DNA from 2 places in the Lachnospira rogosae (ex Hitch et al. 2025) genome. Region 2 is predicted to be linked to the other one. Evidence: predicted binding sites of a transcription regulator. Region 2 holds the regulator's gene; the other holds the start of a gene.

Region 1 (12,616 bases), 200 kb from region 2:
ATAACCATGATTCTGTGTTGATATATATACCTTTCCAGTAGCAAGATCCTTAACAGGGTGGTTAGCACCTCTGTGTCCATACTTTAATCTGTGTGTATCAGCACCTGTCGCAAGAGACATAAGCTGATGTCCAAGACATATGGCAAATATAGGCACATTGCTTGCATAAAGCTTCTTTATCTCTTCGATTATCTCTACACATTCCTTAGGATCTCCAGGACCATTTGATAACATAATACCATCTGGATTGGAAGCTAAGATTTCCTCTGCCTTTGTATATGCTGGATATACTGTAACCTCGCAGCCTCTGTCATTAAGAGACTTAGCAATGTTCTTCTTTGCACCGAAATCCATAAGCGCAACTCTTGGTCCATCTCCGTTAAGTACATACTTTTCCTTGCATGTAACCTTTCTTACAACCCCTGCAACCTTGTATTCCTTAATCTTAGGAAGTACTTCATCAAGATTATAATTTTCGTTAGTTGTAATCATTCCGTTCATAGTACCCTTTTCTCTTAATATCTTAGTAAGGGCTCTTGTATCTATTCCACAGATACCTGGTATATCATTATCTAAAAGGAACTTCTGTATAGGAGCTTCATTTCTGAAGTTACTTGGCATCCTTGATAATTCTCTCACAATAAATCCATCTGGCCATGCTTTTTCAGACTCCATATCTTTATAGCAGACGCCATAGTTGCCAATCAGAGGATATGTCATTGTAACTGCCTGTCCTGCATATGAAGGATCAGTTAACACCTCCAGATATCCTGTCATCGAAGTATTAAAAACTATTTCGCTAATGACTTCGCGAGTGGAACCAATACTTGTTCCCTTAAATACTGTTCCATCTTCAAGTATTAAAAATGCTTTCATGAATGCCACCTATTCCCTTTCGTATATTAAATTGATTATAGTGCGCAAACCACAACTGTTAATAGTCTTTATATAGTTTCAATTGACTTTTGCGCAAAAAAAAAGACACAAAAATGTCTTTTTTTCTTAAACTCCATAAATATTATCATATAATGAATAATAATTCAAGCAAAAAGTCAATTATGCTTATTATTATTCTGCGTAATCTCAAGCTGGCTTACGAACACCCATGTATCACCTTTATCAGATGACTGATACTTAGCCGCCGTCTTGCCATCATTATAAGTTCCATTAGAACCCTGTGTAAGATATACAGTTATAATACCTTTACCATCAACTGTAGGAACTAACGCTTCCTTGTATACATCATTCCATCTTAACTCATCATCAGCTACCGTGCTTGAAGCCGTTGATGACTTGGCTGTACTGTCAAGCTCCTGTTCTGGAAGTGTCACTTTAGAAAATGTCTTGCCGCCATCTTTAGTCATATAAAGATTGCCGTCCATTCCTTCTGCATAATTGTAGCAGAAAAATCCAACATTTTCGTCCACATACATAACACCTTTTAATATATAATTAGCAGGACCGCTTCCAACTGTTGTCCACGTCTCGCCACCATTAGCTGTCTGGTATATCCTGTAAGACTCCTTTTCATTATCAGTCCTGGCATAACCACATACAATAACACCCTTATTCTCATCAAAGAAATCAACATAGTAATCTTCTGCGTTATATATATTATCAAGTTCACAGCTGGTCCAGTTAACACCTTTATCATCAGAATATATAAGAGTTACCGGTACTTTCTTAGAACTTCCCATCCTGCCGCCAAATAAAAATGCAGTCTTTGATGTAGTTATAAGATAACTTCCATCCTTCAACGTGCTTGTACTTCCGCTTTCATACATAAGATTTTCAACATCTACTGGAACAGTTGCATAATGCTCACCATCATCATAAGTTACACTCAATATATCATCTCTTATAACATATCTTGCAAGCAGGTCTGTAGAAGCATTGGTCTTGTTCTCGCTATCTGCTGCCAGGGCTGCCTTCTCATTGTACTGTGCTATTCCGTATTCTTCCGGACTTAATGCTGATGTAACATACACCGTAGCAGTGTTGTCAGTATGTGCATCAATATAGTAAGATACAACCCACTCACATTTCAATCTGTCATCATCAGTAACTCCGTCCCACGAAAGAAAATAATCAGAAGCAGCATTTTTAAGAATTACCGAAAAACTTATTAACGCTGTATGTTCATCTTCATTCAATACATTAATATCATCTATTGTCATCCTCTTAACTGACTTATTATACGGAAGATACTCATTCATATACTGATTAACATACTCATTAAGCCACGTCCTGGCCACTGTTTCTGTCTTAACCTGTGATACATCAGGCATCGTATTTATGACATTAGAATCATCATATGTAGCTGCCCTTGTCTGATACTGCTCATCAATAACATCCCCGTAAGCATCTATATCCACCGTGAAAGTATACCTTGACTTAATATCAAGATTACTTTCCTTGCTTCTGTAATAATACGAACGTATGAATACAGCTATAACAAAAGCACAAAGAATCCCTATACATACCCTTAATGTAATCAATCTTAACTTTTCTCTGTTCTTTTTCTTCATATTCGTTCTCCATCATCCTAATCAGCTCTCGTGTTTTAAATGCATAGCCTCTCTGACAATCTTTCTGTAATACTTATACCACCATAAGAAATACATTGCACCAGCTCCTGCAAGGAAAAATACCAGCACCACAAAAGGATGTACTGCATAGAGCCAGTTATGGGAAAGTCGTCTTACAAAAAATGGCACACCATACGCAAGTAAAACACATACCGCCATAACAGTTCCATTAAACACACTTCTATTCTCATATACCCATATAAAATGATCAAAAGACATAATCGCAAACATCTCACCTATAGGTCTTACGCATATCGTAAGCATACAGAGCATAAGCGAATGAAACCACGAAACGCCGAATATATTAAGAATAATAAAATAAAATATGAATTCAGTAACCATCTTATAAAGAAGCTTTCCTAAAAAATTCATATATGGACTTATTGACATAACTCTTATCATAAGGTAATCCCTGTCACCTATAGTAAATAATATGTTGTTAGAAAGACTTCCGCATATAACCGAAAGCATAACAAACATATATATAATTGTAAGCTCCTGATTGGCCTTAATCAATGGACACTCAAGACCTATAAGCACATATGGTATATATATAAGAATAAATACATATGCAAACTTCTTTATAAATTCCCATAAAACCATAAATAACTGTGCCATAATTCCAACAAATAATCTCGCCTTGGAATTCTCTGCAAATGTATTCTCTTTAACACATCTGCCTATAAGTGGTGCATTACTTATATATCTTATACCTGCATTAGTACCCTCATAAAACCTTAAAATCTTCTCAGCAAACAGCTTCCTAAATAATCTCATTGTCTGTCTCCCCTAATATATCTAAAACTGCCTTCCTTATCTCTGGAATTTCCATAGTCTTTTTATCTATGTGATTAAATTCTCCGTTATTTAAGACTAGCGTATCCTCACTTATCCTCTTGGAAATCTCTAGAAGTCCTGTTGAGATAAGTATTATCCTGCCTTCTTTTATTGTATTAATAACTTCGATAAACTTATTAATGTATTCTTCACTGCAATAATCAAGTGGCTCATCAAAAAGCACAACATAAGGTCTTATTACAAGAATACAGGCAAGCTGTAAAAGCTTCTTCTCCTCAAATGTATAATCCGCTATAAGCTCATCTCTCTTGGCAACACTGAACCCAATTCTATCAAATATATCCTCTGGCTCAGGGTCGTCTCTCTCCATATCACAAAGCATACTTATAAACTCATAACCTGTTATGTATACAGGAAGAACACTCTGCTTTGCCGCATAAAAATATTTACACTTATCAATTGTAACTATGCTTCCGTCATCAACAGATATATCTCCACATATACACTCAAATAATGTTGTTCTTCCAGCTCCCGGTCCACCAAGTATAGGATATATCTGTCCCTCCTCAAATGTAAAGGATATATCTGTAAGAACTTCATTCTTCTTATAGCTCTTTTTTATATGGCTTAATTTAAGCATATTTTTCTCCAATTCATATCATATAATTAAGTGACAGCCGTTAATATATCCGGACATCTACAACATAATTGTATACCAATCCATCACTTACTTTACAAACATTTTCTAACTATTATAATAATTTTTTATTAAATATTAAATCACAACAAAATATTATATTAAAAATCTATAACTTTGTAAACACATAATCAAATTGCTATTGCTTTTGATTAGAAACAATGCTAACATTTTAATATTATTTATTATAGCGGTTATCTGCTGGAAATGAAGGTTATGATGAAAACATTTAAAAAAATATGGTGGCGTCTGCTTTTTGCACTTTACGCTTTTATATATCTTCCCTGGTTCTTTTATCTTGAGCATAAAATAACTATGGATTATCCCGGAATTCACATATTAAACGGAACAATCGACAGCTATATACCTTTCCTTGAGATATTTATAATCCCTTATCTTTTATGGTTTGTCTATATAGCTGCTTCATGCATATATATGGTTCTGAAAGCAGACAATAAAGAATTTATAAGATTTGCTCTTTCACTTATTATCGGTATGTCGGTATCTATGTTTATATGTATGATATACCCTAATGGTCTAACATTAAGACCTGATAACATCCCTGATAATATATTTGGAAAGCTTGTTGCTGTACTCTATGCTACCGATACGACAACCAACGTATTTCCAAGCATACATGTATATAATTCAATTGCCGTCCACACTGCCCTTTCAAAGTGTAAGGCACTTAAAGAGCACAAATATATTGTCAATGCTTCACTTATATTATGTATACTTATATGCCTGTCAACAATATTCTTAAAACAACACTCTGTATATGATGTTATCGGAGGTATCGTTCTTATGGCATTTATGTATTTTATGCTTTACATTCTGCCAGAAAGAAATACAGAAGCAAAGTGCGAAGCTGAAAGCCAGCAGCAGTCTATAACAGATTAACAATAATATTATTATAACCTGCCCGATAAAAGTCTTTACATAAGATTGACTTTTATCGGGCAGATGTTATACTATCAATCATAAGATATTAACTGGGGAGCAGAAGGCTTTTGCCTGGCTGAGAGGGAATCCGGTTCCGACCCATATACCTGATGTGGATAATGCCACCGTAGGAAGATTATTATTCTCTAGTCATTTTAATCAAATATATGATGTTAAATTAAATGCAGATATTATAATTTTATGTTACGTTCTATTTTTTAATCTGTATAAATATTCATCTTCCTAATTCTTCCAGTCAGTTCCCTAATTAATACATTACACGAAAGCACCAATACTTATTATGAATTTTTATTTTGTATTATGTGTGGAAATGGAGGATACTTATGGAATACACAACACAGATGGATGCCGCCAGAAAAGGCATTATCACTAAAGAAATGGAATGTGTTGCAGCTAAAGAACACATGGATATTAATGAACTTGTAAAACTCGTAGCCTGTGGACAGGTTATTATACCAGCTAACAAAAATCACAAATGCCTTGACCCTAACGGAATAGGCTCTATGCTTCGTACTAAAATTAACGTCAATCTTGGTACTTCAAGAGACTGTGTTGACCTTGATATGGAACTTGATAAGGTAAATAATGCAGTAAAAATGGGTGCTGAGGCCATAATGGATTTAAGTTCATTTGGGGACACACAGAAGTTCAGAAGAAAGCTTACTACTGAATGTCCAGCAATCATCGGTACTGTTCCAATATATGATGCCGTTGTATATTATCACAAGGCTCTTAAGGAAATTACTGCTAAGGAATGGCTTGATATTGTAAGAATGCACGCTGAAGATGGTGTTGACTTTATGACTATCCATTGTGGAATTAACAAAGCTACAGCTAAGAAATTCAGAGCCGACAAACGTCTTATGAACATTGTATCAAGAGGCGGTTCAATCATCTATGCGTGGATGGAAATGACAGGCAATGAAAATCCATTTTTTGAATACTATGACGAAGTACTTGATATATGCCGCGAATATGACGTTACTATGAGTCTTGGTGATGCCTGCAGGCCTGGCTGTATTATGGATGCCTCTGATATATCACAGATTGAGGAGCTTGTTACTCTAGGTGAACTTACAAGACGTGCTTGGGAAAAGGACGTTCAGGTTATGATTGAAGGGCCTGGACATATGCCAATCAACCAGATTCAGGCTAATATGGAAATCCAAAAAACCATATGCAAGGGTGCTCCTTTCTATGTACTTGGACCTCTTGTTACAGATATTGCACCTGGCTATGACCATATAACTTCTGCTATCGGTGGTGCTATCGCTGCTACATATGGTGCTTCTTTCCTCTGCTATGTAACTCCTGCTGAACATCTTCGTCTTCCTGACTTAAATGATGTTAAAGAAGGAATTATTGCAGCAAGAATTGCAGCTCACGCTGCTGATATTGCAAAAGGTGTTCCCGGTGCAATCGACTGGGATTTAAAGATGGATAAAGCAAGACGTGTACTTGACTGGGATGCACAATTTGATGCTGCCATAGACCCAGAAAAAGCAAGACGCTACAGACAGGAAGCCAAGCCAGAAAAAGAAGATACCTGCTCTATGTGCGGTAATTTCTGTGCCGTTAAGAATATGAATAAAATTATGGACGGTGAAATCGTTAGTATATTTGATGAATAATACACCAAAAAGCCAGCCGGATATTATTCCGGCTGGCTTTTAATATACTGTTAAATATTAAAGATGAAGCACTCTTTCCTTAATCTCCTGTGTACGTCCCTGATTCCAGAACTGTGTTCCAATATAACCGCATGTTCTTCTTGCAACATTCATCTTATCCTGATTACGGTTGCCACAATTAGGGCATTCCCATATAAGCTTTCCATCATCATCGTTTATAATCTGTATCTGTCCTGTATAACCGCATACCTGACAATAATCGCTTTTTGTATTAAGCTCTGCATACATAATATTGTCATATATGAACTGCATAACAGAAAGAACTGCTGGTATATTATCATTCATATCTGGAACTTCTACATAGCTTATTGCACCACCTGGTGAAAGCTCCTGGAACTGAGCCTCGAACTTCAGCTTGTCAAATGCGTTGATATTCTCTGTTACGTGAACATGGTAACTATTAGTTATATAATTCTTATCCGTAACACCTTTTATCTTGCCAAATCTTTTCTGAAGATTCTTAGCAAACTTATAAGTTGTTGATTCAAGCGGTGTTCCGTAAAGACTGAAATCTATATTAGTCTCCTTGGCCCAGCGGTTACAGGTATCTCTTAAATATGTCATAAGCTTTAATGCAAATTCTGTACCATTAGGATCCGTATGTGTAACACCCTTCATATAGTAAGTACATTCACACAGACCAGCATACCCTAAAGAAATAGTAGAATATCCGCCGTAAAGAAGCTTATCAATGGTTTCGCCCTTCTTAAGTCTTGCAAGTGCACCATTCTGCCAGAGAATTGGTGCAACATCTGATGGAGTACCTTTTAATCTATAATGTCTGCACATAAGTGCTCTCTTACAAAGCTCAAGTCTTTCATCAAGGATTTTCCAGAATTTATCCATATCCTTACCTGATGAACATGCTACATCTACAAGATTAAGTGTAACTACACCCTGATTAAAACGTCCATAATATTTAGGCTTATTATCATTCTCTGGGTCATTATAAGGTGTCAGGAAAGAACGACAGCCCATACAAGGGAAGCAATGTCCTTCTCCAAACTTATCAACCTTAAGCTTCTTCATAATCTTTTCTGATATATAATCTGGAACCATTCTCTTAGCTGTACATTTAGCGGCAAGCTGTGTAAGGTTCCAATACTTTGAATCTTCTCTTATATTATCTTCCTCTAGCACATATATAAGCTTAGGAAACGCTGGTGTAATCCATACACCCTTTTCGTTCTTAACACCCTGTATTCTCTGCTTAAGAACTTCCTCTATTACAAGGGCAAGGTCTTCTCTTGTCTGTCCTTCCGGAACCTCATCAAGATACATAAATACAGTAACAAATGGAGCCTGTCCATTAGTTGTCATAAGTGTTATTACCTGATACTGAATCATCTGTACACCACGTTTAATTTCATCTCTTACTCTTAATTCTGCAACTTCCTTAATCTTATCTTCTCCTGCATCAATTCCAGTTGCCTTGAATTCCTCTGCAACCTGCTTAATGAACTTTTCCCTGCTTATCTGGACAAATGGAGCAAGGTGTGCTAATGAAATGCTCTGTCCGCCATACTGTGAGCTGGCAATCTGTGCAATAGCCTGTGTAGCTATATTACAGGCTGTAGAAAAGCTGTGTGGCTTCTCAATCATTGTTTCGCTTATAACCGTTCCGTTCTGGAGCATATCTTCAAGGTTTACAAGACAGCAGTTGTGCATATGCTGTGCGAAATAATCTGCATCATGAAAATGTATAAGTCCCTGCTCGTGTGCATCTACAATATCTGCTGGAAGAAGAAATCTTTTAGTAATATCCTTGCTTACCTCTCCTGCCATATAATCTCTCTGTACACTATTAACAGTAGGATTCTTATTGGAATTCTCCTGCTTTACTTCCTCATTATTGCACTCTAAAAGACTTAATATCTGCTCATCTGTTGAGTTAGACTTTCTTACAAGAGCTCTCTTATATCTGTATGTGATATACTTTCTGGCTACTGCAAATGCCCTCATATTCATAATCTGGTTCTCAACAAGATCCTGAATTTCTTCAACATTAAGTGATCTGTTCATCTCCTGGCAGATGCTCTCGACATTATCAGATATTGTTTCAATCTGCTCATCAGAAAGTCTTTCGCTATGTACAACCTCCTTATTTGCCTTTGCAACTGCTGCCATTATTTTACTAATATCAAATGTAACTTCTGATCCACTACGTTTGATTATCTTCATAATTAGTAAACCCTCCCTTTTTACCTGACAATAAATTTCTATTCACATTTAGTATACAAATAAAATTACGCGTAATATTTATTAATAATAAAATATATCATATTGGGGCTTTATCTACCCTAATCGTATATAATGCGCTACACAAGAGTTCTCTTGTATAGCGCAGTTTAAATTTTACATCACATATATCTTCAAGTCAATACAAACACAATATGTTGTGGATTTAATACAATATAAATACAATATACTGCAATATATAAAATTCCCCTAATTACTTATGCCAATAGTAATTAGGGGCTGTTTTTAATCAGTAATATTCATCGCTGCAACATAATCCTGCTCTTCATCACTTATTATTGTATACAATAAAGTTGATGTTATCACAGCACACTCTATCTCATATTCTGCCCACTGTGAAGCTTCTTTGGTCTTATCTATTGTAAGAACACCTTTTATATCATCCCTGCCACCAATAAAGCACTGGATTGTTGAACATATATGCCGCTTCTTCATCTCCTCAACAAATTCAGGAGCTACATCCAGATTTCTGTTGACGAAATCGGCTGATATATAATTCTTATCTCCCATAAGCTTATTAAAGCCATCTGTATTAACATATGGCAGATACTCCGCATCCTCAAGCTGCTGTCCAAATGTCAAACACCTCTTTAAAGCCTTACCTTTATAAATGCTTATGCTGTCCACCTTGTAAGTCTGAATCATATGTTCAAACATATTGCTTACAGCACCCTTTCTGTCTGTGTTAAACTGTAACATAATGTCTGTAAGATATCTTAATTCGCGCATCTCCCTGCCGTCATTAAATATCTTATCCTTCTGGTTAAGAGAATTCTCATAAGACTCTTTATGTATCTCATCCCTGAAAAATACATACCTGTCCCTGCCCTTTTCCTTTGCTACATAAAGACAGAAATCAGCCTTTTTAAACAATTCTTCATATTCGTGTCCATTATTAGGACTGAATGCAACACCTATTGATGTCGTGACCTGAAAATTTTCATAATCATTCTTGAATTCCCACTTAACCTGTGTTCGTATAGCTCTTAATATTCCTCTTAATGAATAATCGTCATTAATTCCATTTAAGACGATCATAAATTCATCTCCGCCTATACGTCCGACAACACCATCTTCACCAACAACCTCTTTAAGCTTCTTGGCTACTCTTGTAAGTACTTTATCTCCATAGAGATGTCCATATCTGTCATTAACCTGCTTGAAATAATCAACATCAAGTATAACTATGCTTACCCTGTTAATCTTCTCTTTCTTAACAAGCTTCTGTGCATACTCTGTTATAGTCTTCTTATTATACACCTTGGTAAGCGAATCCATAGTAAGTTCATCGGCAATCTCAACAATATTACCCATACTGTTAGTTCCGTCAGCAAGAATAATCCTTCCAATAACCATATTCTCACCTGTATACTTAGTATATACAGCTCCTACGAACTTAACCTTTTCCATAGCTTTGCCAAATGTTCTCATATTAGTTGTAAGCTTGACACTGAACTCTGATGTATACAGCTTTATATACCTTATCAGATTATTCAGTTCAACAACGTCCTCTTCAAGAATTCTGCCATCAAGCATATATGCTTCCCATTCATCAATAGGCATTCTAGTTATTACTTCTCTTGAAATGCCTTCATATCTTACAATCTTAATATCCCCAGTCTTCTCAGAATACGCAAATACATACTCGCCTGTGAGTCCCATAACTACTCTTTCCATTGCGATATCGTCACATATCCTGCGATTAGTCTCTACAACACTATCTATATCGATCATCTCTATATCAATATTACGCAGAGCATCATTATTCTCAAATGACAAAAGCTTAATAAGATTCTGTCTGTACTCCCCCTTATAGTCCCTGAATAAAAAGCATTTACCCACAGGACTTCCATCAAACGAATCAATAAGCTCTATTAACTTTTCTTTATCATCTGGATGTACGAACTCCGTAAGACAGCCATATGACGTATTTCCAAAATAGTCATTAAAGGCACGGTTCGTTACATTAGTAAGATAAAATCTGTCTATGACCGCAAGCCGGCGGTCCAGTCTATGTGCTGTCACATAGTCATCCCCGATTCCAACATTCTGTTGTGAATACATATCTAAACCTTCTCCTTAATTCAATTGTCGAAATAACCCTGCGATTATTATAATTTATAATGCACAAATATGCAACAATTTTATTTGTTTTTTGGTACTTTAGTACCAATGGCAAATCTTGTATTTTATTTTAAATATGTATGTGATACAATACAACATATTGTTAATTTGTTTTAACAATTATATATTATTAATTTAATATGTGGAGGTTTTTTATTATGGAGCGTGTGAAATTCAGCAGAGTAGAGGTGTATCACGGAGACAGTCCTAAGAAGTTTCCGGTATATGAGATTTATCTTGACGGGGTCATTGTAACAAAAGTATCATCTAAGACAGAAGCTGAGGAGATGGTGTCACGCTGGCAGGAAGTTTACAAGTAAGCATATAAGTATAATAACAAATATTACTAGCAATTATAAAGCTGTGGACAAGCATTATCTTTAAAAGATTATTTTTAAGCAAAGATTACTCTTGGATAAAGACTACTTCGGGATAAAGACTACTTTTAAAGATAATTACTGTTCCACAGCTTTTATTAAACAAATTATATAATTTTACCATTGTATATTATATTTTTTATATATAATAAATCTTCTTAAACACCTTAAAGCATTTTCTTCTTCTTAAGGAACCACAATACAAACACACATATAATAAATATTATTACAACAATTATATAAAATCCATACCTGGTTGCTGATAAAGGCATCCACTCACCGGCAACATTCATTCCATATATTCCCGATATTATTGTAGGTATAGCCATAACTATAGTGATTGATGTAAGAATTTTCATTACATTATTAAGCCTGTTATTAATAACCGATGACAACAGCTCTCTTGTACCATCTATAATATCCCTGTATATAGACGTCATCTCGATAGCCTGCTGGTATTCGACTGTTACATCTTCAAGCAGTTCCATATCCTCCGGATACTGTTCAAGTCTTTTGTATCGTCTCAATCTTTCAAGCACAATGCTGTTCGCCCTTAAAGATGTAGCAAAGTATACAAGTGTCGATTCTAATTCGTGAAGCTCGATAATATCTGTATCGTGTGTATCATCGCCAACTCTTTCTTCTATCTCAGTTCTTTTCTTATCAATCCCACGTAAGTAAGCCTGATAAAGCATAGCCGAGCGGAACATCATTTCATATATAAAACGCATTTTCTTCTTAGTACTGAACTCTTTTAACTTATTGCGCACAAAATAGTTAAGCACGGGTGTATCTTCCCTGCATATCGTTATTATTGCATCATTCTTTAATATGATACCTAATGGTATTGTTGTATACATCTTTTTCTCGTGTCGTACCTCAGGTGTTGGTATATCCACAAGAATAAGTGTATAACCGTCTTCAAGACTTATTCGTGAACTTTCTTCCTCATCAAGTGCTGTCGCAAGGTCAGCTAAGTCTATCTCAAAATAGCCTGATACAAGGGATAATTCACTGCTTGTCGGGTCAATCATATTAACCCAGCAGCCTTCTTCTATATTATCAAGCTTTTGCAGTACCTTATTATCTGTCTTATAGATTTCTACCATAATCCACCTT
Region 2 (12,616 bases):
TACAGACCCTCCAAGATTGAGCATTGCTGCTTCAAAACTAAGACGGGTTCTTGTACTAGGTTCATAAAATAAAGTTGCTAACTTTTTACCATCACATACATGGCTGTATTTTTTAGGATCTTTAGAAATGTCTCTTGCAAGATTAAGTAAATCTTCAAGTTCTGTGACACTTAAGTCTAGTGGACTAAGTAAATGTTTCATTAATTGTTCCTCCACAAGTATATATTATTGTGCTCTTGGCACTCTGTTATATATATTACTATTAATTAGATTAATTCTCAATTGTTATTTTAAAAAAAATGTGATAAAATTATGAATATTTGTGATATGCATAGATGCGTTGCATAAGAATGGAGGAGCAATATGTCTAAGATAATATTAACAGGTGACCGTCCAACAGGAAAGCTTCATGTTGGTCATTATGTTGGTTCATTAAAGAGAAGAGTAGAATTACAGAATTCAGGTGAATACGATAAGATATTTATTATGATAGCAGATGCTCAGGCACTTACAGATAATGCTGATAATCCTGAGAAGGTACGCCAGAACATAATAGAGGTTGCACTTGATTATCTTTCAGTCGGTTTAGACCCAGCTAAGTCTGATATATTTATTCAGTCACAGATTTCACAGCTTACAGAGCTTACATTTTATTATATGAATCTTGTTACAGTTTCAAGACTTCAGAGAAACCCAACAGTTAAGTCAGAGATCCAGATGCGTAACTTTGAAGCGAGCATACCGGTTGGATTTTTCTGCTATCCAATAAGCCAGGCCGCTGATATAACAGCATTTAAGGCTACAACAGTTCCGGCAGGTGAGGATCAGGAGCCGATGATTGAACAGACAAGAGAGATTGTAAGAAAGTTCAATTCAGTATATGGAGATACATTGGTAGAACCACAGATACTTCTTCCGGATAATAAAGTATGTTTAAGACTTCCAGGTACAGATGGCAAAGCTAAGATGAGTAAGTCGCTTGGTAACTGCATATATCTTTCTGATACAGAAGAAGATGTTAAGAAAAAGGTTATGAGTATGTATACAGATCCAGATCATATTAAGGTATCGGATCCTGGTAAGATAGAAGGTAATACTGTATTTACATATCTTGATGCATTCAGTAAGGAAGAAGACTTTGGATTATTCTTACCAGAGTATAATAACCTTGATGAATTAAAAGACCACTATAAGAGAGGTGGACTTGGTGATGTTAAGGTTAAGAAGTTCCTTTTAAATGTTCTTAACAAGGAATTAGAGCCAATCAGAAATAGAAGACACGAATATGAGAAGGATATTCCTTATGTATACGAGATACTTAAACAGGGAACTAAGAATGCTTATGAGGTAGCAGAACAGACATTAAGCGAAGTTAAGGCTGCTATGAAGATTAATTACTTTGATGATGTTCAGCTTATAAAGGCACAGTCAGAAAAGTACAGCGGATAATAAAAAGGCACTGTGCCATATATGTATTCAGGATGAGAATGCATATAGCACAGTGCCTTTTGCTTTGATAAAGGCTTGGTCTGGACTTATGGCCAAGCCTTCATTAATTAATCTAACTTTTTAATAACCATATTGTTAGGACGTGATATTTTAAGTTCTTTGCCATTCATAACAATAAGTCCTTTGGTATAGTCTACAGTAAATATTGTTATTGAGTTGCCTTCATTATTCATGGATAAAAGGTGCTTGTCATCAGGAAAAAGGCATATGTACTTAGGATAATCACCACTTACAGGAAGTGAGTTAAGTGTAATTATCTTTCCTGTAGTCTTGTCCACAGAATATATTGTAGCAGTGTTATCACCGGCATTAGAGCAGATTAAGTTATTGCCTGAATTAGTAAGGCATATGTCTGAAGCTGCACTGTTAGACTTATGGTCGCGTCTTACAGTGAATATATTCTGAATCATCTCAAATCTGTTCTTATCAGAAGAAGCATCATAAGAATATACGTTAATATAATTCTTTAATTCACATACAACATAAGCGAATCGTCCATCTTCTGAGAATATCATCTTTCTTGGAGCAGATTCAAGCTGTGAACGTATAATATCAAAAAGCTTGAGCTTTCCAGTTGTATGGTTGAATTCATAAAGCTTAATCTGGTCAATTCCAAGATCACATACACATAAAAGTTCTTCATCAGGTGTAAAGCAGGTATGACTTATATGGGGTCTGAAATTACGTTCAGCAACGCTTCCAAGACCCTTATGAAATACCTCATCAGCTATATCGCCTAAAGAACCATCAGCATTAATATGCATTACAGTAATCTTGCCATCGTGATAGCCGGAAATAACAAGAAAACGGTTATCCTTAGTTACAGAAATATGACAGCCTCTCATTCCGTTGATAGAAGCAACATTCATAAGTTCAAGAGAACCATCTTCAGTAATAGCAAATGAAGAAATACCCTGATCACATATTGCGTATAAATACTTCTTATTAGAAGATAATGTTATATATGAGGGATTATCAATTGTAACCTCACATCTTTCAGTTATTCGTCCCTTTTCAACGTCCATATCATATATATGAATACCTTTGCTGCTTTCGTGGGTATAAGTACCTGCATAAGCCACATATCTATCGTTCATAAGTAACCTCCAATCAAAATATAACGTATAGTCAAGATAAGTTAAATAACCGTGTACTCACTAAATTATATGTATATATTAGCATTTTTCTTTATGTTTATCAAGGCAGACATTGACAAGGATAATGTCACGCCCAATAGATTTGATACATCTGAAAGGTATGACATACACAAATTCACGTCCAAAGAAGCCGCAAAGCCGTCCAGGACCAGGAATTATTATAGAATTGATACAGCCATTTTTAGGGTCAAAGTCAATATCAATAACACAGCCTATAATACAGCAGTCCTCTTCGTTGATAACCTGCTTGTTTTTTAGTTCAAATATCTTCATACAACACCTCATTTTATATAATTATACTTAATATAAAATATGTATTTTTAAAGGGGAAAGTGCATATAACAGGTATAATAATGAAATATTAATGAACAAATGTGTTATGGGTTTGACACACAGATTGGCATAGGCTATCATATTAAATAATAAAATTGATAATTCGATGGAGGAAAATATATGTATTATTTCTATGATGCAACATATATACTCGTTATTATAGGTGCAATAATAAGTCTTATAGCATCTATGAATGTTAAATCGACATTTAACAGATATGATAAGTATAACAGCCGTTCAGGGCTTACAGGTGCTATGGCAGCACAGGAAATATTAAGAGCGGCAGGAATTACTAATGTAAGAATTGAGAGAGTAAGCGGTAATCTTACAGACCATTATTCACCAAAGGAAGGAGTTCTTAGATTATCAGATTCTGTATACAATTCAACATCAGTAGCAGCTATAGGCGTGGCCGCCCATGAGTGTGGACATGCTATGCAGTATGACGAAGAATATTTTCCAATTAAGATAAGAGCAGCTGTAATACCGATAGCTAATATTGGTTCAGCTCTTTCATGGCCAATAATTCTTTTAGGTTTATTCCTTGGAGCTACAGGACTTATGCAGCTTGGAGTAGTGCTTTTCTCACTTGTTGTAGTATTCCAGCTTCTTACTCTCCCGGTTGAATTTGATGCTTCCGCAAGAGCATTAAGAACCTTAAGAGAACGTAATATGCTTGAGTCAAGTGAACTTACCGGTGCAAGAAAGGTGCTTACAGCAGCAGCATTAACATATGTAGCGGCACTTCTTACATCTATTCTTCAGCTTTTAAGACTTGTTCTTCTTACAAGAAGAGATGATTAATATTAAATATGTATATAATTGCCAGTTCACAACAGTATAAAAGTACATTTATGTGGTAATGCTTGTAATATAAGCGAACTTAAATGTATGCCTTTCCACTAAAGATAAATGTTCGCAATGTCTTTAGGAGGAAAGGTTAATGGCTGGTGTAAAAGTTACGATATGTGGTGTTAATACGCAGGAGCTGCCTCTGCTTAGTGCGAAGGAGAAGAAAGAGCTTTTATTAAAGATAAAGGCTGGTGACCAGACAGCAAGAGAGAGATTTATTAAAGGTAATCTCCGTCTGGTATTAAGCATTGTTGGCAGATTTTCTAACAGTAATGAAAATGTGGATGATTTATTCCAGATTGGCTGTATAGGTCTTATAAAATCAATAGACAATTTTGATGTATCGCAGGGCGTGCAGTTCTCAACTTATGCAGTTCCAATGATTACTGGGGAGATTAAGAGGTATCTTCGTGATAACAGTGCAATAAGAGTGAGCCGTTCATTAAAGGATATGGCTTATAAGGCACTTTATACAAAAGAACAGCTATTAAAGAGCAGGCAGAAGGAACCGACAATATCGGAGATTGCAAGTGAGATAGGAGCATCTAAGGAGGATATTGTTATAGCACTTGAGGCTGTATCCCCAACTGTTTCATTGTATGAACCGGTATTTAATGAAGGCGGGGATACATTATATGTCATAGACCAGATTAAAGATAAAGCAGATGGAGAAGAGAATTGGGTTACACATCTGGCATTGGACTCTGCCTTTGCAAAGTTAAGCGGGCGTGAACAGCAGATAATAAGAAAGCGTTTTTATGAATATAAGACACAGATGGAGATAGCCGAAGAGATTGGAATATCACAGGCACAGGTAAGCAGGCTTGAAAAATGTGCTCTTAAGAATATGAAGAAGCATATGTCTTAACAGCATAGCAAGTATTAATAAAATAATAAATAAATAAATAAAGGGCTGTCGCATAAAGTAGAATTTATAATAGGAAGATAATAACAGGTTGATAATGTCTTTATATTATAGATTATATTTGGTGCGGCAGCCCTGATATTTTATGTTATGTGTATTGTATATGGTATTATTATTGTATGTCTTTACAGTCAGAAAGGCTTTTTGCCTGTTCAGAAAGGCTTTTGACTTTAATATAGATTGATTATTAATTAGTGCTATAGTGTGTTTATGGAATATTTTATAGATATTTTGACATAACAGCACCAGTGGGCTATAATTCTAGTAGTTTATTGTATTTAGGGGAGGTTTGTGAATGAAGTGCCCATATTGCGGAAAAGAGAATACAAGAGTAATAGATTCAAGACCTACAGATGACAGCTCTATAAGAAGACGCCGTCAGTGTGATGAATGTGGAAAGCGTTTTACCACATACGAGAAAGTAGAGACACTTCCTCTTATAGTTGTGAAGAAAGATAATAACAGAGAACCTTATGACAGGGAAAAGATAGTGGCTGGAATAGTCAGGTCGTGCCATAAGCGTCCGATATCAATGAAACAGATTAATGATATGGTAGATGACATTGAGGGACAGATATTTAATATGGAGGAGAAAGAGATACCTACAACAACGATAGGTTCTATTGTTATGGATAAGTTAAAGGATTTAGATGAAGTTGCATATGTAAGATTTGCTTCTGTATACAGGGAGTTTAAGGATGTTAATACATTTATGGACGAAATCAAGAAAATACTTAAAAAGTAGTAAATACTTAAAAGCAACAAATGCTTAAGAACAGCAGAAAAGCTGATAAGAAAGGTAGTAATTACAGATGTTTAAAAGATTTTATCCGGATATGTATATAGATTCTGCATACGATATAGATTATAAGGGACTTTATGATAAAGGTTACAGGGGAATTATATTTGATGTTGACAACACGCTTGTTGAACACGGAGCACCGGTTACTGAGCGTGCAAAGAAGCTGTTCGGTGATTTAAAGGCTATGGGATATAATACCTGCATAATATCCAATAATAAAGAATACAGGGTTAAGCCGCTTGCAGATGAGGTTGGTTCATTATATGTAAGCAAGGCAGGAAAGCCATCTCCTAAGAATTATGTTAAAGCTATGGAGTATATGAATACTGATAAGTCTGACACATATTTTGTGGGGGATCAGTTGTTCACAGATGTGTGGGGTGCTAACAGGGCAGGAATTAAGTCTGTTCTTGTAAAGCCGATAGACAAGCACGAGGAGATACAGATAATTCTAAAAAGAAGGCTTGAATGGATAGTTCTGCATTTTTATAAGAAGCATATTAAAAGAGAAGGCGGAAAAGCAGGTTTCTAATACATATAGGTTTAATATAATTTCAAGATATATATTTATTGTGATTTCATAATATATGAATTTATCTGTACTTTAGATATAAGCTCATAAGAAAGGAAGTAAGATTTTAATGATAGATATTAATGGTACAACAAGAGTGTGCGGTCTTATAGGTAATCCGGTGGGACATTCAATTTCCCCGGTGATACATAACAGCCTTGCACAGCTTATGGATATGAATATGGTGTATACAACCTTCAAGGTTGAAAAGGGTGATGTTGTCACAGCAGTAAAGGGAGCTTATGCACTTAACATATTAGGACTTAATGTAACAGTTCCACACAAGCAGGCTGTTATGGAGTCACTTGTGGATATTGATCCGCTTGCTAAAGCTATAGGAGCTGTTAATACGCTTGTAAGAACAGATAAGGGCTATAAAGGCTATAATACAGATATATTGGGACTTGAAAGAGAACTTATAGACGAGGGAGTTGTGCTTTTAGGCAGCCGTTGTGTAATTCTTGGTGCAGGCGGAGCGGCAAGAGCAATAGCATTTTTATGTGCAAAGAGCGGTGCTAAAGAAATATATATGCTTAACAGGACTAAGGAAAAGGCTTACGATATAGCCAAAGCAGTTAATGATTATTTCGGTAAAGAATGTATAAAGCCTATGCTTATAAGTGAGTATGATAAGCTGGAAGCTGATGATTACGTTGTGATACAGACCACAAGCGTTGGACTTTATCCTAATGTGGATGATGTTGTAATTGATGATGAAGCATTTTATAAGAAGGTAAAAGTCGGAGTTGATATTATATATAATCCTAGTGAAACACGTTTTATGAAAATGTGTAAAAATGCCGGAAAGCCAGCCTGCAACGGTTTAAAAATGCTTTTATACCAAGGGGTTGCGGCGTATGAGTTATGGAATGATGTAAGTGTCACAAAAGAACAGGCGGATAAAGTGTATAATAAGATGAAAGAGGAACTTGGAATTGAATAATATTGTACTTATTGGATTTATGGGAAGTGGAAAGACGACATTTGGCCGCTGGGTTTCAAGACGACATAATAGAAAGTTCTATGATACAGATGAGTATATCGAGAAAAAGCAGAATACAACAATAAGCGAAATCTTTGCAACGAAGGGAGAGGAAGCTTTCAGGGATATGGAGACAGAGACGGTAAAAGAGTTATCAGATACTCTTGATAACTGCGTCATATCTGTTGGTGGCGGACTTGTGTTAAGAGAGGTCAATAGGGAGCTTTTAAGAAAGCTTGGAACAGTAGTATATCTTAAAGCTTCTGAGGAGGAACTTTGCAAAAGGTTGAGCAAGGACACCAAACGTCCATTATTACAGGGCGGTGGGCTTCACGAGAAGATACATAACCTTATGGAGCAGAGAGAAGATATATATCTGGATGCGGCTGATATGATAGTTGATACGCAGAAGATGTCATTTGAACAGATGTATACAGCAATCATTAAGAATATGGAGGATTAGCAATGAAGATACTTGTTATTAACGGACCTAATATTAATTTCCTTGGAATAAGAGAAAAAGGAATATATGGCAATGATAATTATGACACGCTTGTTGATATGATTAACAAGAAAGCAGAGGAACTTAATGTTAAAGTTGAGGTATTCCAGAGCAACCATGAGGGTGCAATTATAGATAAGCTTCAGGAAGCTTATTACAATGATGTTGATGGTATTGTAATTAATCCGGGGGCATTTACACATTACAGCTATGCAGTAAGAGATGCACTTGCTTCGATAGCTGCAATACCGAAGATAGAAGTACATATATCCAATGTTCATACAAGAGAAGAATTCAGACATACATCTGTTACAGTTCCAGTATGTCAGGGACAGGTTGTAGGACTTGGACTTAGAGGTTATCTGTATGCGATGGAAGCATTAACAGATATGACGAAGAGTAATTAATAGAGGATAATCATTATAAAGAAGAACCTATAGCACGATTTGGCTATAGGTTCTTCTTTATAATGGGCAGAATAAAAAGAGCCTGTACACCGATGAAAGTGTACAGGCTCTTTTTAAGAACTTATTATGTTAAAATATAATAAATATCTTATAAATCTTAACCTTTAATCTGATTAACTAAACACGTGAAATATATTCACCTGTTCTTGTATCAATCTTAATTGTATCACCCTGGTTAACAAATAATGGAACTAAAATCTTAGCACCTGTTTCAAGGATAGCTGGCTTTGTAGCACCTGTAGCTGTATCACCCTTAACACCTGGTTCAGATTCTGTAATCTGAAGTTCAACAGTGATAGGTGGCTCAATAGAGAATACGTTACCGTTGTGTGAACAGAGCTTAACCATTTCGTTCTCTTTAACGAACTTAAGTGAATCACCAACATTCTCAGCAGATAATGCAATCTGTTCAAATGTCTCTGTATCCATAAAGTTGTAAAGATCACCATCTGAGTAAAGATACTGATATTCTCTCTTCTCAATATGAGCGAGGTCAAACTTTTCTGTAGGTCTGAAAGACTTTTCAACAACACCACCACTCACGATATTCTTTAACTTTGTTCTAACGAAAGCAGCACCCTTACCAGGCTTTACATGCTGGAATTCAATAATCTGCCAAATGTTATTATCCATCTGAATTGTTAAACCATTCTTAAAATCTCCTGCGCTTACCATTCTTTGGTATACCTCCTAATTATCATAACTATTATAATTTTATAATAAAATGAATAATTTGGCAACCTCTTTTTTGTTTATGTTAATTTATTATTTGGATTTAAAGGTTGAACAGACCGTATCGTCAGCATTTACGGCTGTTATGCCTGATATATCAACGTGGTCAGCCTGACAAGCTTCGTTATTGTTATACACGCAGTTATGTGCGGCACACTTTATCTGAAGATTAAGCTTAGGTGAAGCAGTATTATTCTTAGCAGAGCCATCTTTGTAAGAATAGCTTCCACAGCAAGTTTCACTGCACTCACAGGCATTACTTCCCTTTACATCAATACCATTAAGGCAGCAGCAGTTATCATCATTGTGTACACAGCTACAAGCGTTACAGCTTAAATTAGTCATAATAAATTACCTCCTGTTAATCTTTAACTTAAGTGTCTGGTAAATGCTTTAATAAATAGAACATTTGCAATACACAGTAGTAGTATTAACAGGAGGTGATTTATTATACGTTACATTATAAATTGTATGAAATTTTAACTGATTCTGCTAAAGGAAATGCGTCCCTTTTCACCGCTGTAATAACGGATAAGCACCTTGGCAATTATCTTTTCTTTCTTAACATATGTGTTAGTCCAGTATCTTGAGTCTTTGGAGTTATTACGATTATCACCAAGCATAAAATAACAGCCGTCAGGAACAATATAAGTGTGTGTTTCGCCGTCATCATATATATATTCTTTGATATATGGCTCATCAAGCTCATCACCATTGATGTATACATGCCCTTCCTTAATCTGGACTATTTCATTAGGAAGACCAATAACACGCTTAACATAATTCTCTGACTCATTATCAGGATATTTAAAGATTATAACGTCACCGCGCTTTGGTTCGCTGAACTTGTAAGCAAGCCTGAAACCGAAAAGGCGGTCGCCTTCCCATATTGTATCTCTCATAGAGCCAGATGGAACTTCGGCATTAATGATTATGAAATTGGTGCAGAGCAGGGCAATGATAGCTGCAAATATTACAATTTTAATGAAACTGAAGGCTTCTGATACTATAAATTTAACAACAGAATACTCCTGCTTCTTATTATTATCTGTATGTCTGCTGATATTATCAGAACGGCTGTAAGAATAATCATCATTGTCATCATCGTCATCTTCAATATCATCATAATCATCATCAAAATCGATATAATCTAAATCATCTTCATCAGGTGTATTGTTGTTATTAGTAGTCATACGTTAGTCCCCAATCTAATTGATATACGGGGCGAATGAATTCACCCCGTATATCCTATCATATGTTAAATTGTATTATTTTGCAAGTAATTCCATAATCTTATTACTTCTTGCAATGAATTCAGTCATCTGGTTTCCTGTAAGTGGAGCGTGGCTTATAAGTGCAAGGTCGTAAAGCTGTTTACAGATAATATCAGTATTCTCACCATCTTTATTGTTAAGAACATACTGAACAAGACTGTTGTTAGCATTAAGAATTAAAGTCTGTCCTGTAGAACCAAACATAGCCGGATCCATTCCTGACATACCGTACATCTTCATCATATCCTGCATACGTCTATCCTGCTCGGAAAGAGTAATCATAGAAGATACAGAAGCATCCTTTAACTTTTCAACCTTGATATTAAGATTATCATTGTTAAGTGCTTTCTTAAATGTAGCTGTAAGGCTTTCAGTTGCATCCTTTAATTCATCTTCGCTTGTTTCTTCCTTGAATATATCAGAAAGGTCAGTATCAATTCTTGCAAATTTAAGACCCTCGTTCTTGCCTTCAAGATGAGTGATGAATGGCTGGTCAATATTGTGAGTAAGAATGATAGCATCCATATTCTCTTTCTTAAACATATTGATATACTGGCTCTGTTCCTTCTCATCAGTTACATAGAAGACTGTATTCTCGTGCTTTTCCTTGTTAGCTTCAAGGTAATCCTTAAGTGTTAAATACTTGCCTTCAAGGTTCTTGAATATAATGTAATCATTCATCTTCTCAGCGAACTTTTCATCTTTTAAGCAGCCAAATTTGATGAATGGGTTGATGTCATCCCAATATTTCTCATAGTTCTCACGGTTAGTCTTGCACATACCAGAAAGCTTGTCAGCAACCTTTTTAGTAATGTAATCAGAAATCTTCTTAACAAAGCCATCATTCTGGAGTGCAGAACGTGATACGTTAAGAGGAAGATCTGGACAATCAATAACACCCTTTAAGAGAAGAAGGAATTCAGGAATAACTTCCTTGATGTTATCTGCAACGAATACCTGATTATTGTAAAGCTTAATTGTTCCTTCAATTGACTCGTATTCTGTATTAATCTTAGGGAAGTAAAGTATACCCTTTAAGTTAAAAGGATAGTCCATATTAAGGTGAATCCAGAATAAAGGCTCTTTATAATCGTTAAATACCTTGCGGTAGAATTCCTTATATTCATCCTCAGTACATTCGTTAGGGTGTTTAGTCCAGAGAGGGTGGATATCATTGATAGCAACAGGTCTTTTAACAATCTTAGCCATCTTCTTTGCTGGAACTTTTTCGACTGTCTCTTTAGTGCCGTCCTCTTTTTCAACTTCTTCTGTAACAGCTTCCTTGATAAATGTATCAAGAACAGTATCCTTATCTGTTACTTCTTCCTCTGGAATCTCTTCTGTCTGTTCGCCGGCATCTTCATTAGTAAGGAAGATTGGTACTGGCATAAATGAGCAGTACTTTTCAACTACTTCACGAGCCTTGTATTCATTGGCGAATTCGTAGCTGTCTTCATTTAAGTAAAGAGTGATAGTAGTACCAGGAGTTGCAGCTGTTCCATCAGACATATCATACTCTGTACCGCCGTCACATTCCCAGTGAACAGCCTTAGCACCTTCCTTAAAAGAAAGAGTATCAATAGTAACCTTATCAGCTACCATAAATGCTGAGTAGAAACCAAGTCCGAAGTGACCGATAATCTGGTCATCATTAGCCTTGTCCTTATATTTTTCAAGAAATGCTTCTGCACCAGAGAAAGCAATCTGGTTAATATATTCTTCAACTTCACCATCAGTCATACCAATACCATTATCAATAATCTTGATAGTCTTATTATTAGCACTTACTTTAACATCAATCTTATATTCAATATCATCAGGTGCTTCATATTCACCAATCATATCAAGCTTCTTAAGCTTGGTTATGGCATCGCAGCCGTTAGATATAAGCTCTCTGTAGAAAATATCGTGGTCAGAGTACATCCATTTTTTAATTATTGGAAAAATATTGTCACTGTTAATAGATAAACTTCCGTGTGTATTAGACATAATTATTATCTCCTATCTTTTAATATTCATTAGATGTAAAGAATAAATATATGTATCTTTATATCCTTAATTAAGTCTAAGTTTAATATTGTTAAAAGTGGAAGTCAAGCAGAAATTAGCACTCAAATCTAATGAGTGCTAACAAAAATTGATATAATACAGTAAAATCAAGGCTTTAGAAAAATATTAAATATTAATAAACTTACTATAATTCTTCAAAATCAAGACCGGCATTAGCAAGAAAAGTCTTAACATACTTGTCGAAAGCTGTATCAAGCTGCTTATCTAATGTAAATACATTAAGAGAAGTTCCTGTAATAATATCTACATGACCTTCCTGATACTTCATATTAATAAAAAGACCATTAACATTCTCAGGCATAACAGCGATGTTATTCTTTGCGATAATATCTGTGACAAGTTCATAAGAGGCAAGCATAACAAGCTTCATAGCAGCAGGAACTTTATTACCCTTAATAAGACTAAAACAGAATGGCTTAATATTACCCCATTCTGAATAA

The links. Region 2 encodes NrdR, which represses ribonucleotide reductase genes. Its sites were predicted from a motif close to CACAANATNTTGTG; they were not measured.
Region 1: a site for NrdR is predicted at 9,125-9,138, ahead of nrdD (anaerobic ribonucleoside-triphosphate reductase). Genes of this name have one in related genera too.

What each region holds. Positions count from the first base shown of each region.
Region 1 is NZ_JBBMER010000002.1:405,953-418,568, forward strand. It holds gene WMO14_RS04165 (carbamoyl phosphate synthase small subunit) at 1-876, opposite strand, end outside; gene WMO14_RS04170 (WD40/YVTN/BNR-like repeat-containing protein) at 1,053-2,528, opposite strand; gene WMO14_RS04175 (hypothetical protein) at 2,550-3,365, opposite strand; gene WMO14_RS04180 (ATP-binding cassette domain-containing protein) at 3,352-4,026, opposite strand; gene WMO14_RS04185 (phosphatase PAP2 family protein) at 4,303-4,983, shown strand; TPP riboswitch at 5,067-5,176, shown strand; gene thiC (phosphomethylpyrimidine synthase ThiC) at 5,370-6,677, shown strand; gene nrdD (anaerobic ribonucleoside-triphosphate reductase) at 6,735-8,918, opposite strand; gene WMO14_RS04200 (GGDEF domain-containing protein) at 9,222-11,060, opposite strand; gene WMO14_RS04205 (hypothetical protein) at 11,279-11,440, shown strand; gene WMO14_RS04210 (magnesium transporter CorA family protein) at 11,665-12,606, opposite strand; gene WMO14_RS04215 (4Fe-4S dicluster domain-containing protein) at 12,590-12,616, opposite strand, start outside.
Region 2 is NZ_JBBMER010000002.1:210,151-222,766, reverse strand. It holds gene pyrB (aspartate carbamoyltransferase) at 1-201, opposite strand, end outside; gene trpS (tryptophan--tRNA ligase) at 364-1,449, shown strand; gene WMO14_RS03410 (lactonase family protein) at 1,557-2,606, opposite strand; gene WMO14_RS03405 (PRC-barrel domain-containing protein) at 2,685-2,939, opposite strand; gene WMO14_RS03400 (zinc metallopeptidase) at 3,120-3,803, shown strand; gene sigG (RNA polymerase sporulation sigma factor SigG) at 3,943-4,719, shown strand; gene nrdR (transcriptional regulator NrdR) at 5,072-5,521, shown strand; gene WMO14_RS03385 (YqeG family HAD IIIA-type phosphatase) at 5,589-6,110, shown strand; gene aroE (shikimate dehydrogenase) at 6,220-7,092, shown strand; gene WMO14_RS03375 (shikimate kinase) at 7,085-7,594, shown strand; gene aroQ (type II 3-dehydroquinate dehydratase) at 7,597-8,040, shown strand; gene efp (elongation factor P) at 8,218-8,775, opposite strand; gene WMO14_RS03360 (DUF1540 domain-containing protein) at 8,866-9,177, opposite strand; gene lepB (signal peptidase I) at 9,312-10,025, opposite strand; gene htpG (molecular chaperone HtpG) at 10,101-12,095, opposite strand; gene WMO14_RS03345 (DUF5721 family protein) at 12,301-12,616, opposite strand, start outside.